DNA from 4 places in the Priestia sp. ST2 genome. Region 3 is predicted to be linked to each of the others. Evidence: riboswitches for the same ligand, from Rfam matches in the RefSeq annotation. Region 3 holds a riboswitch; each other region holds the start of a gene.
What was found. Region 3 has a riboswitch for lysine ahead of dapA (4-hydroxy-tetrahydrodipicolinate synthase). Riboswitches for the same ligand answer to the same signal wherever they lie in the genome.
Positions count from the first base shown of each region.

Region 1: it holds a riboswitch for lysine, as region 3 does, so the genes downstream of both, lysA (diaminopimelate decarboxylase) here and dapA (4-hydroxy-tetrahydrodipicolinate synthase) in region 3, are expected to answer to the same signal.
Region 2: it holds a riboswitch for lysine, as region 3 does, so the genes downstream of both, AC0KUU_RS00880 (aspartate kinase) here and dapA (4-hydroxy-tetrahydrodipicolinate synthase) in region 3, are expected to answer to the same signal.
Region 4: it holds a riboswitch for lysine, as region 3 does, so the genes downstream of both, AC0KUU_RS07625 (amino acid permease) here and dapA (4-hydroxy-tetrahydrodipicolinate synthase) in region 3, are expected to answer to the same signal.

Region 1 covers NZ_JBVVNT010000002.1:420,944-426,253, forward strand. Annotated here, with positions in the region: gene AC0KUU_RS08555 (YckD family protein) at 1-4, opposite strand, end outside; gene AC0KUU_RS08560 (NAD(P)/FAD-dependent oxidoreductase) at 78-1,196, opposite strand; gene AC0KUU_RS08565 (CBO0543 family protein) at 1,532-2,044, shown strand; lysine riboswitch at 2,111-2,293, shown strand; gene lysA (diaminopimelate decarboxylase) at 2,439-3,767, shown strand; gene AC0KUU_RS08575 (dicarboxylate/amino acid:cation symporter) at 3,820-5,082, shown strand; gene AC0KUU_RS08580 (hypothetical protein) at 5,221-5,310, shown strand, end outside.
Region 2 covers NZ_JBVVNT010000001.1:174,967-180,276, reverse strand. Annotated here, with positions in the region: gene AC0KUU_RS00885 (YslB family protein) at 1-433, shown strand, start outside; gene AC0KUU_RS00880 (aspartate kinase) at 485-1,717, opposite strand; lysine riboswitch at 1,859-2,036, opposite strand; gene uvrC (excinuclease ABC subunit UvrC) at 2,102-3,868, opposite strand; gene trxA (thioredoxin) at 4,093-4,407, opposite strand; gene AC0KUU_RS00865 (electron transfer flavoprotein subunit alpha/FixB family protein) at 4,829-5,310, opposite strand, start outside.
Region 3 covers NZ_JBVVNT010000002.1:991,510-996,819, forward strand. Annotated here, with positions in the region: gene AC0KUU_RS11460 (DMT family transporter) at 1-567, shown strand, start outside; gene dapA (4-hydroxy-tetrahydrodipicolinate synthase) at 830-1,717, opposite strand; lysine riboswitch at 1,845-2,023, opposite strand; gene AC0KUU_RS11470 (hypothetical protein) at 2,282-2,539, opposite strand; gene AC0KUU_RS11475 (hypothetical protein) at 2,601-2,888, opposite strand; gene AC0KUU_RS11480 (H-type small acid-soluble spore protein) at 3,294-3,473, shown strand; gene AC0KUU_RS11485 (hypothetical protein) at 3,591-3,761, shown strand; gene AC0KUU_RS11490 (DUF3243 domain-containing protein) at 4,010-4,327, opposite strand; gene AC0KUU_RS11495 (hypothetical protein) at 4,780-4,968, opposite strand; gene AC0KUU_RS11500 (cupredoxin domain-containing protein) at 5,225-5,310, opposite strand, start outside.
Region 4 covers NZ_JBVVNT010000002.1:235,349-240,658, reverse strand. Annotated here, with positions in the region: gene AC0KUU_RS07640 (ethanolamine ammonia-lyase subunit EutB) at 1-604, opposite strand, end outside; gene AC0KUU_RS07635 (ethanolamine ammonia-lyase reactivating factor EutA) at 631-2,049, opposite strand; gene thiT (energy-coupled thiamine transporter ThiT) at 2,206-2,814, opposite strand; TPP riboswitch at 2,847-2,947, opposite strand; lysine riboswitch at 3,122-3,306, shown strand; gene AC0KUU_RS07625 (amino acid permease) at 3,409-4,848, shown strand; gene AC0KUU_RS07620 (hypothetical protein) at 4,885-5,253, opposite strand.

The DNA.
Region 1 (5,310 bases), 570 kb from region 3:
GCAAACAATCTACTTCCTTTCATCATATAGTAGTTATAGTTTGCGAACTTCTATTTGTTTTCATTCATTCTGTTTGCTTAAGACTCGATAGCTCCTCCTACATCATAGTCGCTAAGATCAATTTCCATTTCCATTTCAAGTGCTAATTTAGCAAGCTCTGAACCAAGATAAGGACCCGACGTTAAGCCTGAAGCTCCGAGACCATTCGCTACTAGTATTCCTTCGTAAGCCGGAAGAGCTCCAATGACTGGCAAGAATCCTGGAGTAAATGGTCGAAACCCTACCCTTGTTTCTAAGACTGTGCTTTCTGTTAAGCCGGGAGCAATTGATAAGGCCTTTGAAAAAATCTCATGCATCCCCCCAGCAGTTACTCTCAAATCATAGCCCGTGTCGTTTTCATGTGTTGCTCCAATGACAATTTGACCTTGTTCAAATGAAAGAATATATTGATCGCTTGGAGGCATCACAACGGGCCAGTCTTTTGTATCTACATCAGGGAGATGCAAGTGGACAATTTGCGCTTTTTGAAAGCTTGCTAAAAATTTCACTCCAAGAGGCTCTAGTAATTGATTTGCCCACGCTCCTGCCGTTACGATTGTTGTACTTGCTAGAAGGGTTTGTCCATTTACGGAAACGCCCGTTACTTGATTATTTTCATAAAGTAGTTCTGCGTTTCCTTCTATTATTTTTGCACCGTTTTTCTTCGCTGCATTCACAAGTGCGTTTCGAAGAGCTCTTCCGTTAACGCGAGCGGCTCCACTAATATGAACTGAACTGTATTCTTCCGAAAGAACCGGAAACAAAGCCTGTGTTTCTTTAGCGGATAAACGTGTAATCTCGCCTATTTCAGGAGCTTCTTCCCGACGCTTATATGCTCTTTCTTCCATTTTTTTAAGTTTTTGCTCATCAGTATGTAAGCTAATTGCTCCTACTCGCTTATATCCCGTATCCGTTTCTCCATCTTCTTCTAATTGCTGAATTAATGTTTGATAGTACTTAGCGCCGCCTTTTGCTAAGCGGTACCATGCTTTATTTCGACGCTGCGAAAGCCATGGGCAAACAATTCCTGCTGCTGCATCAGTAGCTTGACCTGCATCCTTGCGATCTATCAATGTCACATCTGCTCCTGCTTTTGCTAAATGATATGCTGTAGAAGCTCCAAGTACCCCAGCTCCAACTACGATGTATGTTTTCATACCAAAACACCCTTTTCTTTCTTCTAATATTCTCATGCTATATGTACGCAACTTTAGCATAGCAAAAAAAGAAGTCACATACTAGGCGAAGCTATCTTGAGCTTATTTTTGAATCTTGCTGACTTTGACATATAGCTCCTTTCATTGTAAACAAAAGCGCAATAAGTTCTTTTACGGGAATTATGGTGAGCTGAAGCAAACCACAAATAGTGATCACCCATATTTAACACTGCGCTTACCGCTTTTTTATTATAGTTTCTGAATAAAAAAATGAAAGAATAAAACCACTATAATATGTAAATAAAAAGAAATAACCATTATTTTAAGGAGAGCGTATGCAATCTTCATTTGTATTATTTTTCATCATTCTTGGTTTACTATTTGGCAAGTGGCGAAGGTATCAAGAATACTATCCTACTTTGCTGTTTTGGGTCACAGGGAATTTGCTTTATGAAGTGCTGCTGTTTCATCACCGCGTATGGGTATTTCACCCTGTAGGTATTGATCACCTTTTTCTACCCGATCACCTAATGGTTTCCCTTGGAATAACTTTAATTATTTATCCGTTTGTTATACCGGTTTTTTTAGGAAGGCTGCCGCTGCATGTAAGCGGCAGGCTGTGGTGGATTCTTTTGTGGGCGCTTTTATTTACTGTGATTGAGTTCATTGCTTATGTTAATCACAGTATCACTCATCATTATGGATGGTCGCTGCTGTGTTCTTTTCTCTTCAACATTGCCACGTTCTCACTTTTAGTCATTCATCAGAAGACAGCACTGGTCGCTTGGATTCTATCTGGAAGCTTCATAGCTTTCTTATTTATTTTTTTTGATATTCCTATGCCTTAACTTTTCATTGACTAGACGGAGGAAAAGGAAATATAATAGGAATTACATTTAAATATAATTTTCCTCTCTGAGAATAGAGGTGCATGAAATCAAGAGTCACTTATTGGAGACTAATGGAGTCTGTGAAGATAAGTAAAAGGGATTTCGTGCCGAAGTATATAAACATCCATTGTGTTCATATACTGGTTCAGTATTGAATAAATGCTGAGCTGTCACAAACCATTTGGTTTGTGGAGAGCTATTGAAGAGATGTTGATGCCTAGAATGTAATAATACTTTATTATTATGAAACCAAGACGCGTGAACATCACTTCACGGGTCTTTTTTGTGTTTTTCTACTGACCATCAAAGTTCAAAGTTATAGTTGAATGATTTAAATGGAGGGATACGGAGTATGTACTTACATGGAACGAGTAAAATTAACAGCAGCAATCATTTAGAAATTGGGCAGTGCGATACGGTCGAACTGAAAAAACAATACGGCACTCCCCTATACATCTACGATCAAGAATTAATTGAAACGAAATGCAAGGCCTTCCATTCAGCCTTTCGAAGAAGCGGATTTTCATATCAAATCGCCTATGCAGGGAAAGCATTTCTTTGTATGGAAATGGCTAGCCTTTTAACGAAGCTTGATATGTCACTAGATGTGGTCTCAGGAGGCGAATTATTTACAGCGTTTGAAGCTGGATATCCAGCTGAACGCATTCATTTTCACGGCAATAATAAAACGATTGAAGAAATGGAAATGGCTCTTGATGCGAATATTGGCTGTTTTGTTGTTGATAACTTTACCGAACTTGAAGTTTTGCATGCCTTAGCAGCTGAGCGCAAACAGAAAGCATCTATTCTTCTGCGTGTTACTCCAGGAATTGAAGCCCATACACATGAATATATTATGACCGGACAGGAAGACTCCAAGTTTGGATTTGGTCTTTCCAATGACCAAGCCATGAAAGCGGTAAGTTCTGCGTTAGAAAAGCCTTACTACGATCTTTTAGGCATTCATTGTCATATTGGTTCGCAAATTTTTGAAGTAGATGGTTTTTCTCGCGCCATTGATATTTTAACTGATTTCTTATTCAGCATTCGTGATAAAATGGAATTTGAAGTAAAAGTTTTAAACGTAGGTGGTGGTTTTGGTATTCGTTATACCGAAAGCGACTCTCCTCTTCCAGTTGAGTATTATGTAGATGCACTGACAGAAAAGCTAAGCCGCACGTTAACTGAACAGAATTATACCCTTCCAGAAGTCTGGATTGAGCCTGGAAGAAGCATCGTAGGAGAAGCAGGTACAACGCTTTATACAATTGGATCAACGAAGGAGATTCCAGGTGTACGAAAATACGTAGGAATTGACGGCGGTATGACCGATAATATCCGTCCTGCTCTTTACGATGCAAAACATGAAGCTGTCTTGGCTAATAGAGTGACGGATAAAAAAGATGAAACAGTATCAATTGCGGGTAAATGCTGTGAATCAGGAGATATGCTTATTTGGGATATTGATTTACCGCGCGTTAATCAAGGAGATTTATTAGCAGTGTCCTCTACAGGTGCCTACAACTATTCAATGGCTAGCAATTACAACCGTATTCCGCGCCCTGCTGTTGTATTTGTAAAAAATGGAGAAGCTCGTCTTGCTGTAGAGCGAGAAACATACGAAGATTTGGTGCGTAAAGATGTAAAGCCAGTCGTTACTACGTATGCAATGAGCAAATAATAGCTGTTCTTGCGTAGTAAAGAAGCTATTGTTGTTTGGAGGAAATCTAACTATGGTTTTAAGTGTATTTAAAACGTACAGATCATCGCTTATTCTGCTTCTCGCTATTTTAATTGGCGGGATAGCAGGATATGCTATCGGGCCGGATGTGGCAGTCGTAAAGCCCTTTGGTGATTTGTTTCTTAATTTAATGTTCATGATTATCGTTCCCCTTGTCTTTTTTAGTGTGGCTTCGGCGATCGCAAACATGAATGAAATGAAGCGTCTTGGTAAAATTATGCTAGGTATCGCCGTTGTGTTTATCGCCACTGCTGCTGTTTCAGCCGTTTTAGGCTTTTTAGGCGCATCACTTTACAATCCGCTACATAATGTAGATACTTCTGCCATTAAAGAATTGATGGGTGACAGTGAAAATACAGCTGAAAAAATGACGCTTTTAACTCAGCTTGTTAGTACATTTACTGTACCTGATTTTGTTCAGTTATTTTCGAAAGAGCACATTTTACAATTAATTGTCTTTGCCGTTATTTTCGGTATTGCTACAACGATGGCTGGCGAAAAAGGACAGCCTATGGCGAAATTTCTGACTTCGGGTCAAGAAGTATCGATGAAGGTTGTTAAAATTGTGATGTACTATGCCCCAATTGGTTTAGGATGCTATTTCGCTACTGTAGTAGGAGAACTTGGACCAAAGATCTTACAAGGGTACGCTAGAGCATTTATTCTTTATTTATTAATTGCAATCGTTTACTATTTCGGTTTCTTTACGCTATATGCATGGATTGCTGGCGGTAAAGCAGGAATTAAGCTGTTTTGGAAAAATGCAGCTGCTCCTTCTATCACCGCTATTGCTACCTGTTCTTCTGCTGCATCTATTCCAGTCAATTTAGATGCAACAAAGAAAATGGGTGTGCCGCTGGATATTGCTGAAACAGTGATTCCACTAGGAGCAAACACGCATAAAGATGGTTCTGTTATCGGTGGTATTCTAAAGATTGTTTTCTTATTCAGTTTGTTTGGCAAAGATATGACGTCTGCTACGAGTATTTTGAGCATTTTAGGCGTAGCCTTTTTAGTTGGAGCCGTAATGGGAGCAATCCCTGGAGGCGGTATGATTGGCGAAATGTTAATCATTACAATTTACGGATTTTCGCCAGAAGTTCTGCCCATTATCGCGGTCATTTCCACAATTATTGACGCCCCTGCTACGCTTTTAAACAGTACGGGAAATACAGTAACAGCGATGCTTGTTACAAGGTTTACAGAAGGAAAAGACTGGATTAACAAAATTATCACCACCGATAAAGTCGCTTAGTAAAAAAGCAAAGGGAACAGTCTTAGTGACTCTCCCTTTGCTTTTTTCGTGTGCAGTAATATCGATAGCGGTGTATAAAGTCTGTACATACGCACATTCTAAAGGTATGTTTCATAACCGGACTGGAGGTGTCGTCTAATGAGTAACGCTGCAGGAGGTTCAAAGAAAAATCAACCGAATGATGCGAATCACGTAAGCGCAGAAACAAAAGCTCATCAAAAACGTCTT
Region 2 (5,310 bases), on a different contig from region 3:
TCACGTTTCATATTTCGGATACAGCCTTTTGCGTGACGTGTTAATTCCAGAGCTTCTTGGAGACGAAACAAATACCATTTCATACTGGGCAGGAAAACACCTTGCTCGGAAATACCCATTAAATACAATGGATGAAATCGTCGCTTTTTTTAAAGCAGCTTCCTGGGGAACACTGACGCTTGCAAAAAAAGATAAATATTCACTCGAGCTTGAGTTATCAGGTGATGTGGTCAGCAAAAGATTTCAGCAGGAAACTTGTTCGTTTCATCTTGAGTCAGGATTTGTGGCTGAACAGATTCAGCGTCAAAACAACTGCCTAACAGAAGCCTACTTAACACATAAAGAAAAGAACGGAAAAGTGCTGATTTCCGTGCAGTGGGACCGAAAAGATATCTTACCTACCGAAACACGCGCGGAGCGTTATAAAAAGTAGGAAATACGTATATATAAAAGACGTGGAGATACCACGTCTTTTTTCTCTTCTTTATACTTGCACTGCTTGCTGCTCTTCTAATTCAAATGCTACGTGAAGCGTCTCAACAGCTTTTACCATATCAGCATGCGGTACAACTGTAGATACTTTAATTTCAGACGTGCTGACCATCTTCACTTCAATTTTCTCTCCTGCCAGCACTTCAAACATTTCGGCTGCAACGCCTGGATTAGAAATCATGCCAGAGCCGACAATTGATACTTTAGCCAAACCGCTTTCATGTTCAATACGCGTATATCCCAAAGTAGATTTATACTCTTTTAAGACGGCAAGAGCGGCGTCTACGTCTACGGTTTTAATAGAAAATGAGATAGAGAGACGATTATTAGCCGTTACGTTTTGAATAATAATGTCCACATTTAACTGTTCTTTTGCTAATGCTGTAAAAATAGTAGAAAGAGTTTGCAACTCGTTGTTTAACCCTTCAATTGTCACTCGTGAAATATTATCTTCAAACGCAATTCCTCTTACGACTAAGTTTTGTTCCATTGAAACTTCCTCCTCAACAATCGTTCCATTCTCGTTTTCTAAGCTTGAACGCACTTCTAGCGGTACCTGATAATTTTTTGCAAACTCAACAGCGCGCGGATGCAGCACCCCTGCTCCCAAATTAGCTAATTCTAACATTTCGTCATATGAAATAGAGTGAAGCTTACGAGCATCTTCTACATAGCGCGGATCTGTCGTAAACACTCCTGTTACATCTGTATAAATATCACATTTTGCAGCTTTTAATGCTGCGGCAAGAGCTACTGCCGTCGTGTCAGAGCCGCCTCGACCTAATGTTGTAATGCTACCATCTCCTGAACAGCCTTGGAATCCAGCTACTACTACGATTCGGCCTCTATCTAATTGGCTTTGAATACGAGTCGTGTCAATGTGCTGGATTCGTGCATTGCTGTGAACTGCTTCCGTCTGGATACCAGCTTGCCAACCTGTTAGCGAAGTTGCTTCATACCCTTTATATTGAAGGGCCATTGTTAACAGGGAAATCGTTACTTGTTCTCCAGTTGTAAGAAGCATATCCATTTCGCGTTTGCTTGGACTGTCCGTAATATCACTTGCTAATTTCACCAGTGCATCTGTAGTTTTGCCCATTGCCGATACAACAACAACTACTTGGTTACCGCGCTCTGCTTCTTGAATAACACGGTTTGCTACATGTTGGATACGTTCAACAGAACCAACAGATGTTCCACCAAATTTTTGAACGATTAATGCCATAATTTTGTTCATTCCTTTTCAATAAATTTGCATATGCAGGATGATGAGAAGCTAAATTTTTTTACTCAGACAATAAAAAAAGCAATGAGATGAGCTCTCATTGCTTAACGAACGAAAATTATAAAACATAACCGTCCACTGCCGTGAGATAGCTCTCCAAGAATCTACATCTTGACAATCCTACGTTTATTCAACGCAGAACCAGCAATCATTACTATGAGGTAATGTTCACTTCGGCAAATTTCCCTTTCCGCATCATTCATAAGAGCTCATACCCTTCCTGATACGTACTGATTAAATTTGCACCTCTATCTTCACTTCATTTGATGAAGTGTCGTATGAAATTAGTTAATAGCTTATCAAATATTTTCTATTATTTCAAGACTATTTTTGCAATGTTTCATAAATTTTTTCAGCGATGTTTTGAGGAACACCTGAATTTCGAATATCATCAACCGTTGCTTCTTTCAATTTTTTCACCGAACCAAAATACTTTAACAAAGCTTTTTTACGTTTTTCGCCCACTCCCGGAATATCGTCCAGAACAGACTGAAAAGCGGACTTAGAGCGCACTTGACGGTGGAAGGTAATCGCAAAACGGTGAACTTCATCTTGAATTCGCTGAAGCAAATAAAATTCTTGACTATTGCGTTCGAGCGGTATGATTTGAGGAGGCTCACCAATCATCAGGTTGGAGGTTCTGTGCTTATCATCTTTGACAAGACCTGCTGTAGGCACTAAAAGTCCCAATTCATTTTCGAGAACGTCCTGTACTGCAGCTAAATGCCCTTTGCCTCCATCTACAACAATTAAATCTGGAAGCGGAAGACCCTCTTTTAACGCTCTGGAATACCGTCTGCGAACGACTTCTCTCATGGAACTGTAATCATCTGGTCCCTTTACGGTCTTAATTTTATATTTGCGATATTCTTTCTTTTCCGGTTTCCCATCAACAAAAACAATCATCGCAGAAACGGGATCTGTCCCTTGAATATTTGAATTATCAAATGCTTCAATCCGATAAGGAGCGGCAATTCCAAGCTCTTCTCCTAACCGTTCAACTGCGCCAACCGTGCGCTCTTCATCTCGTTCAATTAAATAGAATTTTTCACCGAGCGCAATTTTTGCATTTTTACACGCAAGTTCTACTAATTCTTTCTTTTTGCCTCGCTTTGGATGCTGAACCTCTACTTCTACTAATTTCTCAGCCAACTCTGCATCAATCGTTGCTGGAACCATTACTTCTTTTGGCTTAATATTTTTGGCATAAAACTGACCGATAAAAGTTAAGAAATCTTCTTCTGGCTCTTTATAAAAAGGAAACATAGAAACTTCTCGCTCAATTAACTTCCCTTGGCGAATAAAGAAAACTTGAACACACATCCAGCCTTTATCATAAGAATAGCCAAACACATCTCGATTGACAAAATCATTAAACGTTACTTTTTGCTTTTCCATTGTCGCTTCGATATGAGCAATTTGATCTCGATATTCTTTAGCCCGTTCAAAGTCAAGTTCTTCTGAAGCTTTTAACATTTTTTCAGTTAATTCTGTTTTGACATGCTCATATCCACCATTTAAAAACCGCGTGATATTTTCAATAATTTGTTTGTTTTGCTCTTCTTTTACTTCTTTTACGCAAGGAGCTAGGCATTGCCCGATATGGTAATACAAACAAGGTCTGTCTGGCATGGTAGAGCACTTTCTTAATGGATAAATGCGATCAAGAAGCCGCTTTGTTTCATTTGCAGCTTGAACGTTAGGATAAGGCCCGAAGTATTTCCCTTTATCTTTTTTTATTTTTCTTGTAATAACAAGTCGGGGCTGCTTTTCAGCTGTAATCTTAATAAAGGGATAACCCTTATCATCTTTAAGCATGATATTGTATTTTGGATCATGCTTTTTAATTAAATTCATTTCTAAAATAAGTGCTTCTAAATTAGAAGATGTGACGATATATTCAAAATCGACAATGTCGTTTACAAGTCGAAGCGTCTTTCCGTCATGAGATCCGGTAAAGTAGGAGCGCACTCGATTTTTTAATACTTTTGCTTTTCCTACGTAAATGACCGTTCCATATTTATCTTTCATCAAGTAACAGCCGGGCTGATCCGGTAAAATAGCCAGCTTTTCTTTTAAATAATCGTTCATATTTTTCTCCTTCCTCTTCTCTTACTCTGTCCATCTATACATTCGCTTATGAAGCGTAATCTACATTCTTTCCTGCTTTACAATACATGCACATAAGCCGGATTTATGGCGGTGTTCCTTACATCTAGTATAAAACAAACGAACGCATATTCGCTAAATAAAAGTATTCCCAAAAGAGAAAAAGTGGAGAAAAAGAAAAAACCTAGCCTGAGCTAGGTTTTGACTTACGCGTGTTTATTAATTAATTCTGTTAATGCTTCTTTTGGTTGGAAACCAACTACTTGGTCAACTTTCTCTCCATCTTTAAATAATACTAAAGTTGGGATACTCATAACACCAAATTTTCCAGCCGTTTCTTGGTTTTCATCAACGTCTACTTTCACGATTTTAACTTTATCGTTAAGTTCGCCATCGATTTCTTCAAGAACTGGAGCAATCATTTTACAAGGGCCACACCATGGTGCCCAAAAGTCAACAAGCACTAGGCCTGATTTAATTTCATCTGTAAAGTTTTTATCTGTAGCATGTGCAATAGCCATTTTAATTCCTCCTAAATATATGCAATATCCAAATTCTACTCACAGTATATCACCTTCAAATAAGGTTTGCTAACTTTTTGCTTACATTTATACTGTTTATTCTCCGCTCTAGTTTGTACAATTCACATAAAAACATACGTAGAAAATTTCGTTTTCCATGAGGCTGAGACATAACGAAATGAATCCTATCTAAAGACGAACGAATAGTATACAAGGGCTGAACCGCTTGCGACACCGCAGATGATTTCTGTGCAAGACTTTGCTTTCTGCAGGAGTCTTCGCCTTGCCCTCCAATCAACTGCTAGAAAGACCCACACACATGAAACCTGCGTTTACCCTAACAAAAAAACGAACCACTAATCAAACATCTTGATCAATGGTTCATTTTTCACTTCGTCTAAAATCCTTTTGTCTCAGCCTCTTACGCAGACTGTACTTTCAGCTTTTTGAATTCTTCCGTTAGCAGAGGCACCACTTCAAATAAATCTCCAACGATTCCGTAATCAGCTACTTTAAAAATATTCGCCTCAGGATCTTTGTTAATGGCAACAATAATTTTTGAATTTGACATGCCGGCCAAATGCTGAATGGCTCCCGAGATTCCGCAGGCAATGTATAAATCTGGTGTGACTACTTTGCCCGTCTGACCGATCTGAAGAGAATAGTCGCAGTAATCTGCATCGCACGCTCCGCGAGACGCCCCAACAGCTCCATTTAACACGTCCGCTAGTTCTTGGAGAGGTCCAAAACCTTCCGTGCTTTTTACACCTCGACCACCTGCAATCACGACTTTTGCTTCGGATAAATCAACCCCTTGCGTTGCTTTCCGTACAACTTCTTTTACAACTGTACGCAGGTTTTTGATTTCAACATTTAAATCCTCTACATCGCCTGTACGTCCCT
Region 3 (5,310 bases):
ACCATTATTGCGATGAATACAGTCATTGTTGTTATAGCTACATCCTTATTATTTCCTCAATCCATTCCTTTAACAAATTGGATTGGTATCGTCATTATTATATTGGCAGCTTGTATTATTCAGTATCAACCAAACAAAACGGCACACATAGAGTATAAATTATGGATTTTGAGCTGCTGTTTAGCTCTTCTATCTATCGGCACAGTTGGTGTTATTATGAAATTCAGCACGTATCAGCACTTTAGCATGGGTGAAATGCTTGTTTCAATGTATGGTGGAGGAGCTGTCTATTTAAGTTTATTAGCTCGGAAAGAATTTAAACAATTAACTGCACATAAAATTGAAATAAAGATAGGTATACTAGTTGGTATATTAAGTACGATTGGTTACAGCTGTTATTTATTCGCCCTAAAGGAAGGTCCATCCAGCGTGGTTTATCCAATCATTAGTTTAAATTGTATTGTTGTTTTAATTGGGAGCTTAATTATCTTTAAAGAAAGACTTAAAAAATATCAATTAATAGGAATTATTCTTACTTTATGCGGAATCGTGTTGACTAAGATATAAGTTTTTGCACCAATACCGACAGAAGAACGAACATATAGTGAAATAGGTCTCCCTCTGTATGGCAACTGAAGATGTATATAGTATACATACATAGAAAAAACAGAAAAACTCCCCCAATGCGTTAAGGGAGTTTTTCTGTTTTTAGGAGTTAGCTAAATGATGATTCATCCATCTTGAGCTTTGTGCACCAATCTTGCCTTAATGCATCGATTGAATCGGTCGTTTTAGCTATGCTCTCTCTTCTAATCTGTTTTTATTTATTTCAACAGGTAACGTTAATGCCGCTAGTTTGCAGAACTTCTTCTAGCGCACTTTGCTCTTTATTGCTTAAAGGAACCATTGGCAAACGAACACCGCCAACTTGTATTCCATTTAGATTTAATGCAGCTTTTACTGGTGAAGGACTTGGCGCAATAAATAATGCTCTCATAATTGGAAGCAGATTGCGATGTGTAGCAGCAGCTTTTTGGACATCGCCATTTTTGAAGGCATTAATCATTTCTTGCATATCATTGCCAATGATATGGGAAGCAACTGAAATAACTCCTGCCCCGCCAATTGCTAATACTGGTATTGTTAACCCATCATCGCCGCTGTATAGTGTAAAGTCGCTAGGTGTTTTGCTAATAATCTCTGCCATGGCATCCAAGTTGCCACTTGCTTCCTTAATTGATACAATATTAGGAATCTCTGATAGACGAACAATTGTTTCAACAGAAATGTTAACTACGCTTCGCCCTGGGATATTGTAAAGCATAACTGGTAAAGAGGTTGACTGGGCAATCGTTTTAAAGTGCTGGTACAAGCCTTCTTGAGACGGCTTATTATAGTATGGAGCAACGAGCATAATACCATCGACTCCTGTTTCCTCTGCAAGTTTCGTTAAGCTAATCGAAGCTTGCGTGTTGTTTGAGCCAGTTCCAGCGATGACGTGGACTCTTCCCGCAGCAGCTTCTACCACACATTGGAATAATTTAATTTTTTCTTCTGTGGTTAATGTTGGAGACTCTCCAGTTGTACCAGCTACAACTAAGCTATCTGTGCCATTTGTAATTAAATGCTCAACTAACATTTTCGTCGCGTTAAAATCAATTTCGCCATTCTGATCAAACGGGGTAACCATTGCTGTTAATACTTGGCCAAAATTCATAACTACACACCCTTTATAAATTTTTAAAAATTAGAGGGGTTAGGGCCATTCATAAGAAACGCAAAAAAGCAGCAACGAGGGATTCGTTGCTGCAGTAGAAACAATATTTATCAAAAATAGTTTCCGTGCGTAAGATAGCCCTCCATACAGTTTCCCATATGACAGTTCTGTATTTATTCAACAGCAGAACCAGCTTCAAGAACATGAGATTCTTTCGGCTTCGGCAAATACCCCTTTCCACAATTGTCATTGGATCTCATTCTCCTCAAATTGTATACTTATGATCTTTGCGCCTCTATCCTCACTTCAAAAAATATTGAAATAAGAAAATATTTAATTGAATTTAATATAACAGTAAATTTCCTTTCACGCAAGAATCATTTAAGTATAATTTTATGGAAACCTTGTAATTAAGTCCTTACACTTATTTTTGAGAGAATGACTCCGGATTATTGACTCAAACCCACAATCTCAGTATCACTCATATTACTATTTCACCTTTCTTTTTGCTATTCACCACATGTTTTAACTTACATATTATGCACATCATAAAAAGCCACCCGCTTAGAGTGACTTAGCATTAGGTTTATTCTTTACTTCATCAGGTACGTAATCTAAAAGTACGGATATTATTGTATTAAAATGCCATGGAGTAAGATTGTTGCCAGCACTTTCTTTTAACTCAGTTCTTAGCTTTTCACCCCATATAGGATATTTATTGTTGCTTTTTGCTTCCTCTAACATATAATCGACTACATTTAGTACTTTATAATATTCATTTTCTTTTGCGCTAATATAATAATCCCTTTGTTTATAGTTCATATCTCCAATCCCCTTTTGGTTATTTATGAACAATAAATTTTTTCATAAGATAGCATCAAATTTAGACTATATCTCTTATTTCCTTATAACATCTACATTGATTTAAATAGTTTATAATATCTTGGTTATTTACTTCTTTGATATTATCTCCAAAAAGTTCAACGGCACTTTCTAAATGTTCCCTTTTATTATCAATCGTTAGTACATATCGAAGTGCATCAACTACTGGTGCATTATGGTATGTACGACGAACGAAATACTCTTCGATTGCCTTATTTAAGTATTCTGATTCAGCCTTTCTAAATTTAGCTTCTGACCTTTGAAGGTTCTTTACCTCCATCTCTATCATAAACCCCTCATCCTCTCCAATTTAATTTACTATTTTATTCCCCTACTAGAAGTAAAATAAAACTTAGTTTGTATACAAATTAATATATTTTCTCAAAATAAAAAACACCTGTGAAGACAGATGTTTTTTGTAAACTTAACATATTAAAGGAGAAATGATTTGTCAGCAAAAGGAGGAATCTGATTAGGTACAGTATGTGCTCATTTTTCGTATTTATACGTATTCGAATTAAAGAATAAAATGAGGTTAAGCAAACCCATTGATGTTCGATTTTTGTAAGGTTAAAGGATAGATTAATTTTTGAGGGAATGAGTTGTAGCGTGTAGTCAAATTATTGTTGAGGAAATATAGCTTTATCTTTTAATTGATGCATTGCAGGGACATACTAAAAAATGAGGTGATAATATGGAAATAGATCGAGCTAAGCAAATTCTTTCTTCACCCAAGGAAATTGATGTTCATTACCACGGAGTTCCTATTTGGATTAAAAGTGTAGATGAAACATCAAGTATGGCTACCGTTCATGCGAGAGGAACACATGATGAAGACCGTATGGTTCCAGTCCTTGATTTAGAAGAAAAATAAAAAGTCACAAAGGAAGGATATGGAATTTTCATATTCTTTTCTTCCATCTCCAAATAGAACCGAATAACTAATACCATATTTCTCTAAGCTTTATTTATAAGAAAAAAGAGGTGCAGCATGAAAGAGAAAAAAGAACCACAATTCAGAAGTGGCGAGCTAGAAAATGCGGAACTAAAAGGCTATTATGGAATGGATCCTGAAACTAGCCTTCAATCTGTTAATTTTGCTACGACAGAGAACCCATACTTAAATGAACATTACCAGGAAGATTCTAAAGAAAATGAATAAAGAGGGAAGAAAATAACCGATCTTTATTTCTTTTCTTTAGTTATACATTCTTAATAAGTTGTCAATAAAAGGGGTTGCAGATACCATATTTCAATCTCGGCTTATTCTTACTTCTGCAAAGATATTACCTAACACATAACGAATATAAAGAACCAATTGTTTTACGCAAGTGGCTCTTTGCTACGTTAATTGAATACACTTGAATCCCTAATAAATAATGGCAAATAACAATTTATTAGGGATTTAGCTTATTCTTTAACTAATTTAACAAGCATATGAGCAAGATGATGTTGTTCTTCCTCATTTCCAACTTTCCATAACTCATGTAACAAGTATTGCTCTTCATTTTGTGGCTCCTCATGTGTTGCGAGATAATCAGCTATTTTTTTAGCTGCTAGAGCTAATTGATTATCATTTAACCCTAGTTTCTCACCTTTTGTGACTTTATCTCCTAAGTAACTTTTAAATTCGTTAAAACTAGAAAGGATGTTGTCTTTCTTCTCTTGACTCATTTCATTTAGTTTATCCTCTACTTTATTTTCAACGGTTTCAGTATTATTGTTCATTTTTCATTCTCCTTCCAATTAAGTATTAATGTTCTTATATGGTAAATCGCCCATTTACAGGTATATAAACATTTCGTAGCCTACTCATATATTAAGTAGAATAGTTAACGGGCTTCAACATAGTGAACACCTCTTTTTTGATGAGTTTAAATGTAATATATTGGATATTTTAAAAAAGAAAAACTCCCCTAGTGCGTTAAGGGAGTTTTTCTTTTTTTAATATTAAGGGTGTAATTACTTGTTACTTACATATCATTTAATATTTTTGTAGATATTTATTATAACCTATCAATGATTTCGAGAAAACAAAAAATGAAAGCGATTACTTTGGATTTAAAATACTAAATGAAACATAACTGTTTTTTATGAGATGTATTTTGGTTCTGAAAAAATACAGAGCTTAAGCTTAAATGGTCTAAAGTTTCTCTTATATATTAATATATAAGAAACTTTTATTCTTTCTCGTTTCGTGGCATAGCATTAGAAACTATAGAAATGTCTCCAGTATAATATTTATGCGGATAAGGATCAGAAGACTTAGCAGGCTTTGTTACAAACTCTTTCTCAAGATCACCTAATTTGGTTTCATCTGTATTATTCTCTGATACCTGTTCTAAATTATTTGATTGATTATCGCCCATATAAAATTCCTCCTTTTAATTAAACAATGCTCATTGCTCATTCATTAAGGATACATTTTTTAATAACCTGGATATAAATGCTGTTTTTATTCTATACTTTCCTGTGCTTTTTCTTCATTTAGTATATATTTGAAATAAATATTTATTACTTTTTTGAAATTGTGAACGGTTTATTTATACCTTTAAAATCCATTATGTTAATTAAGAAAGTATGTTATATTCACTTCAAAAAGCAGAGACCCATTGGCCCTGCTTGTTATTTGACTATCACTTTCCCCACCATTCCACTATTAAAATGATACCTACATATCAGTTCATATGTACCAGGATTTTGTGGTTTTA
Region 4 (5,310 bases), 760 kb from region 3:
TATTATCCGTTGTATCAATAACAGGGTTAATTCCGATAACCGCATCTCCAATTCCATAGCTTAACGCTTCGTATAGAGATGCTCTCATTCCCTTTAAGTTATCTGAAGGATGATTAGGCTGGGCCCGAGAAGCCAATACTCCTTTTTGGCCGATAGTCGTTTGACAAGTAGTTTGCACTTCTATCTTGGCAGCTCCTTGAATTAAATCTAAATTGGACATAATTTTAGTAGCTGCCGCAATCATTTCGCTGCTTAATCCTTTGCTAAGTGCAAGAAGGTCTTCTCCGCTATGCTGATCGGATAAAATGTATTCTCTTAAATCCCCTACTGTCCAATTTTTAATAATGTCGTAAACAGATGAATCAATCTGACTTTCGATTAATGCCGAGACGTTGTCTTCATCTGCGCTGAGCAGCGGGTAATTTCGCATATCAGCAAGTGTGATATCAGCTAGAACTTGCTTTGCTGACATTCGTTCTTTCATTGACTCAGCGCTAACTCCTGCGAGCTGATCTCCAGAACGCTCTTCGTTTGCTTTGGCCATGATTTCTTTTAAGCTATAAAATGAAAATGTTTCTCCTAACATTCGTGTAGTTTTAAACATCGTTTCCTCCTTGTGTGTTCAGCTGATTATGATGAAAAAGCGAGCGTTTTAACGGAAACGGAGATCGCTTCTCCGGCTACTGGTAACCCTAGATCGATGTAATCTCCGTGTGTAAAATCAATTTGATCTAAACAAATAATTTCTAACTCTTTCCTCTGTTTAGCTAGTGCTTGTCCTAAAGCTTTTGCAATATCTTGTTCGCATAGAACAACGAGGCACTTAGCTCCCTTAAAACAAGCAATAAATTCATCGCTTATTATTTTTGCTAATTCTTGAAGCATCTTATAGCTGCAGTAAGGAAAATGAGATAAAGCAATAGCAGCAGGGGGGTCTTCTGCGCTGAAAATAGTTGAAGCCTGCATACATGCCGCTCCAACTCTTTCTTGAAACAGCTGCGGATTCCACGTCTCTTCTTGCTGAACGGGTATCTCTACAATCGGGATATTTTTTAACGGCAGCCGCTTCGACCCAATATATACGGTTGATCCGCTAACTTCTGTATTTTGCATACCAGCCCCAATTACAGTAGCGCGCGTTGTCTCAGCGGATTGAGATACTTGGATGGATTGAAAATGATATGCTAGAAGCGGACCAACGTCTCCGTGTATGGCCACTTCCTTCACTGTTATTGGCTTTTGCTTCTCCATCATTGCTCCTACTCCTCCTGAAACCATGATCGTTTCAGGATGTATAGAAGATCTTGTATGAGGAGAAACGAGCAGCGAGGAATTTTGATTCAGCGCTTTTACATAATTCACGGTTTCTTCAGCTAGTAATTGACAGATAGACGAGAGCTTTTCAAATGCTGCTTTTTCACCTTCTCGCAGTGTCAAAGAATTATTTTTCAAAAATTCAGTTAAATGAGACGAAACGTAGGTAACAAGACCGTCTTCATTTAGTCGAATTAATCTCCCGCCTACATGCAGTGTAAACGTTTCTATCACTTTTCCATTTTGACATAAAGCGATGTTAGCAGTGCCTCCTCCTACATCAATATTGGCAATTACTGCATTTGTTTCAGCAGAACGCTCTATTGCTCCCGATCCTTTTGCTGCTAATATTCCCTCTAAGTCAGCGCCGGCTGTTGCAACAACAAAATCCCCAGCATGTTCGGCTAGATAGTGAACGATACTTTCTGCATTTTGCTTTCTGGCCGTTTCTCCTGTGATGATCACAGCACCTGCCTCCACTTGATCTAAGGAGATTCCTGCGTTCTTATACTCTTGTTCTAGTAGTACCGTTAATCTTTGAACATCGATTTCAACATCGTTTAGCATAGGGGTGGTATAGATAGAACTTACATACGTTACGCGACGATCAATAATTTGACAGCCTGGCAGCGTAAACTGATTTTGTTGATTTGCTATTAACAGCTTGCTTACAATCAGTTTTGTTGTGCTTGTTCCGATATCTAAACCTATGCTCGTTATCCATTTCTGTAGCATGCTATCAATCCCTTATCTCGTTTGAATATGGTGATTATCATAAAACAGTTTTTTGAATATTTCACTAACTATGTTATCAAACCTGACACACTTTTGTGTAAACAAAGGTGACAAATGACAAAAAAGACTAAATCTTGGTAGATTTAGTCTTTTTGCTTATGATGAGTGTGATTTAGTTACAATCATTCTTGATGCGGATGGAATTAATAGTGAAAGAATGATTAAGCAGGCTATTAGTGACCCTACCATTGAAATACCGTTCATTGAAAAAGAATACCATAGAGCGGACATACCCTTTGGCGCATATGATCCCCAAAAAATAATGCCCGCAATAAAGTGCCAGAAATACCGTGCGAAGCTGCCGATAACAAGGGATAAAACAATCAAAACAAAAGCTTTTGATCTGTTATTGTTAGCTAAATTTGTTTTAATAGATTGCGAAAAAATACCTCCAAAACCTATAAAAGCAAAAGCCACAATATATTCAATAAACGTTTGTAGCGCTGTTAAAATATAAGCCGTTCCTGTTGCCAACTGCAACAGCCCCCATAATAGACCAGATAGAGCCCCGCCTTTTACTCCCCAGCGAAAGCACATAATAAAAATGGGCACCATGGAGAACGAAATACTCACAGCCGTTGCAATCTTAATGGAAGGCAAAAGATCAAGTAGAAGTGCTAATGCTGCAAAAATAGCTATTTCAATTTTAGCCTGTAAAGGTAATGCTTTATTCACGTTTCTCACTCCTGTTTTTGAATCATTCATATCAAACGGTTTACACAGGAGTAAGCAAATATATGCTACTATTCCCACATTCCTACGCTAGCGTTAACTAACAGGTTCGAAGGGTCTGAACAATTTGTTCACTCTCAGCACGGCGGCTCCCCCTGTGGTACGTTCGGATATTTATGTAGTATTATGACAACATTCATTATACCATATGTAGCAAAATAGATTCGAGAGATTTCAAAGATGTTTCTATTTTCTGAATCTATTTTTTATAATGACAATCGTTTTAGTATTTGGTATACTTCTTTTATGTCAAATGAATATAAAAAACCCTCATCCTAATCGATGAGGTAGAGGTCGCAGTTTTTAATAGTAAAGCAACGGAAATGCAGAGAACATTGAGGATGTTGCTTGAAAGGAAAAATTGCCGAAGTTTAGATCACTTCTCGGTTGATTTAAGCTGGGGCTGTCTCCGAACAGGAACAGAACTGTCACATCATGCGAGTGATGTGAAGAGCTATCTTCACGGAAGGTTGACGCGGTTTTCAGATTTAAAAGCGCGCACATATACTGCGGGCTTTTTTTATGTTATCCCGTCTCTTTCCGTACATTCGAAAGGAGTATTTATCTATGCAAGAGCAGCAAGAATTAAAACGTGGGTTGAAATCTCGCCACTTAACGATGATTTCATTAGGAGGAGCCATCGGAACCGGCTTATTCCTAGCAAGTGGTGGAGCAATTCACACAGCAGGACCTGGGGGAGCGCTTTTAGCTTACGCTATCATTGGTGTCATGGTTTACTTTTTGATGACCAGCCTAGCGGAGCTCGCAGCTTATATGCCTGAAGCCGGTTCATTTAGTACGTATGCGTCTCGGTTTGTAGATCCATCCTTTGGTTTCGCTCTCGGCTGGAACTATTGGTATAACTGGGCTATTACGATTGCAGCTGAATTATCTGCTGGAGCCCTTATTATGAAATTTTGGTTCCCAAACTCTTCTTCTATTTTATGGAGTGCCCTGTTTTTATTAATTATGTTTGGGCTTAACTACCTTTCTGTAAGAGGATTTGGTGAATCTGAATTTTGGTTTTCGTTAATTAAAGTAGTAACGGTTATCATCTTTTTAGTTATTGGCATTATGATGATTTTTGGTATCTTTAACAATGAAGCACCAGGGTTTAAAAACTTCACGCTTGGTGATGGACCCATTCACGGTGGATTCTTTACTGTCTTAGGTATTTTTATGGCTGCTGGTTTTTCATTTCAAGGAACAGAGTTGCTTGGAGTCGCAGCTGGAGAAAGTGAAGATCCGGAAAAAACGGTTCCTCGCGCAGTTAAACAAGTCTTCTGGCGCATCTTGTTATTTTATATTTTAGCTATTTTTGTTATCGGGATGCTTATTCCATACACAGCCGATTCATTAGCAAGTGATGATGTGCGAGTAAGTCCATTTACTTTAATATTCGAACGAGCAGGTCTGGCGTTTGCAGCATCAGCTATCAATGCCGTTATTTTAACAGCCGTTTTATCTGCTGGTAACTCAGGTATGTATGCTTCTACGCGTATGCTGTGGAACTTAGCGAAAGATGGAAAAGCACCAAGGTTCTTAGCAAAAGTGAATAAACGAGGCGTTCCAGTGAATGCTTTAATCGCAACGGCACTTGTCGGTACACTTGCATTTGGTGCTTCATTTTTTGGAGACGGTGCGGTATACACGTGGTTACTTAACGCTTCTGGTATGTCTGGTTTTATTGCTTGGTTAGGAATTGCCATCAGCCACTATCGTTTTAGAAGAGCATTTGTTGCCCAAGGTCATGATTTGAGTGAACTTCCATATCATGCAAAACTTTTCCCGTTTGGTCCTATCTTTGCCTTTATTTTATGTGCTGTTGTCATTTTAGGTCAAAACTATTCGGCGTTTATGGGTGATTCGATTGACTGGTACGGTGTACTTGTTTCTTATATCGGACTTCCTTTATTCTTAATTGTTTGGTTAGGATACAAATGGACGAAAAAGTCTAAACTTATTCCGTTAAAAGAATGCCAAGTAACAGTGAAAAAATACGAATAAAAAAAGCTCTCTATTCAAAAGAATAGAGAGCTTTTTTTATGTGATCTGATCAGCAAAATGAAGAGATATATAGGCGGGCTGATTTTTCATAACAAGCATATAACCTTTGAGGGGACGATTACAGTAATCAGCAGCTTCTATATAATAAATACGCTGAACTAACCTGCTTAAATGGGTTACAAAAGATGGAAGTTGATGAGTAGGAATGCTTTGGATGTAGTCTATGATTTCTTGTTTAGTTTGAAGGCCCGAATGGGTACATTCTAACAGATGAAAAAGCGGATCTGCTGCTATAGTAGATAGTTCAGAATTGTGTTTGATTCTATTCAGCTGGATATGCAGTTCTTTTTTTGACCATGTCTTTGGAATAGCTCTTAGATGCTGATATTGAAAACGTGTATTCATGATAGCTAACACCTTTCGTATTAAAATAATAAAACGACTTATTATTTTAATAACCTT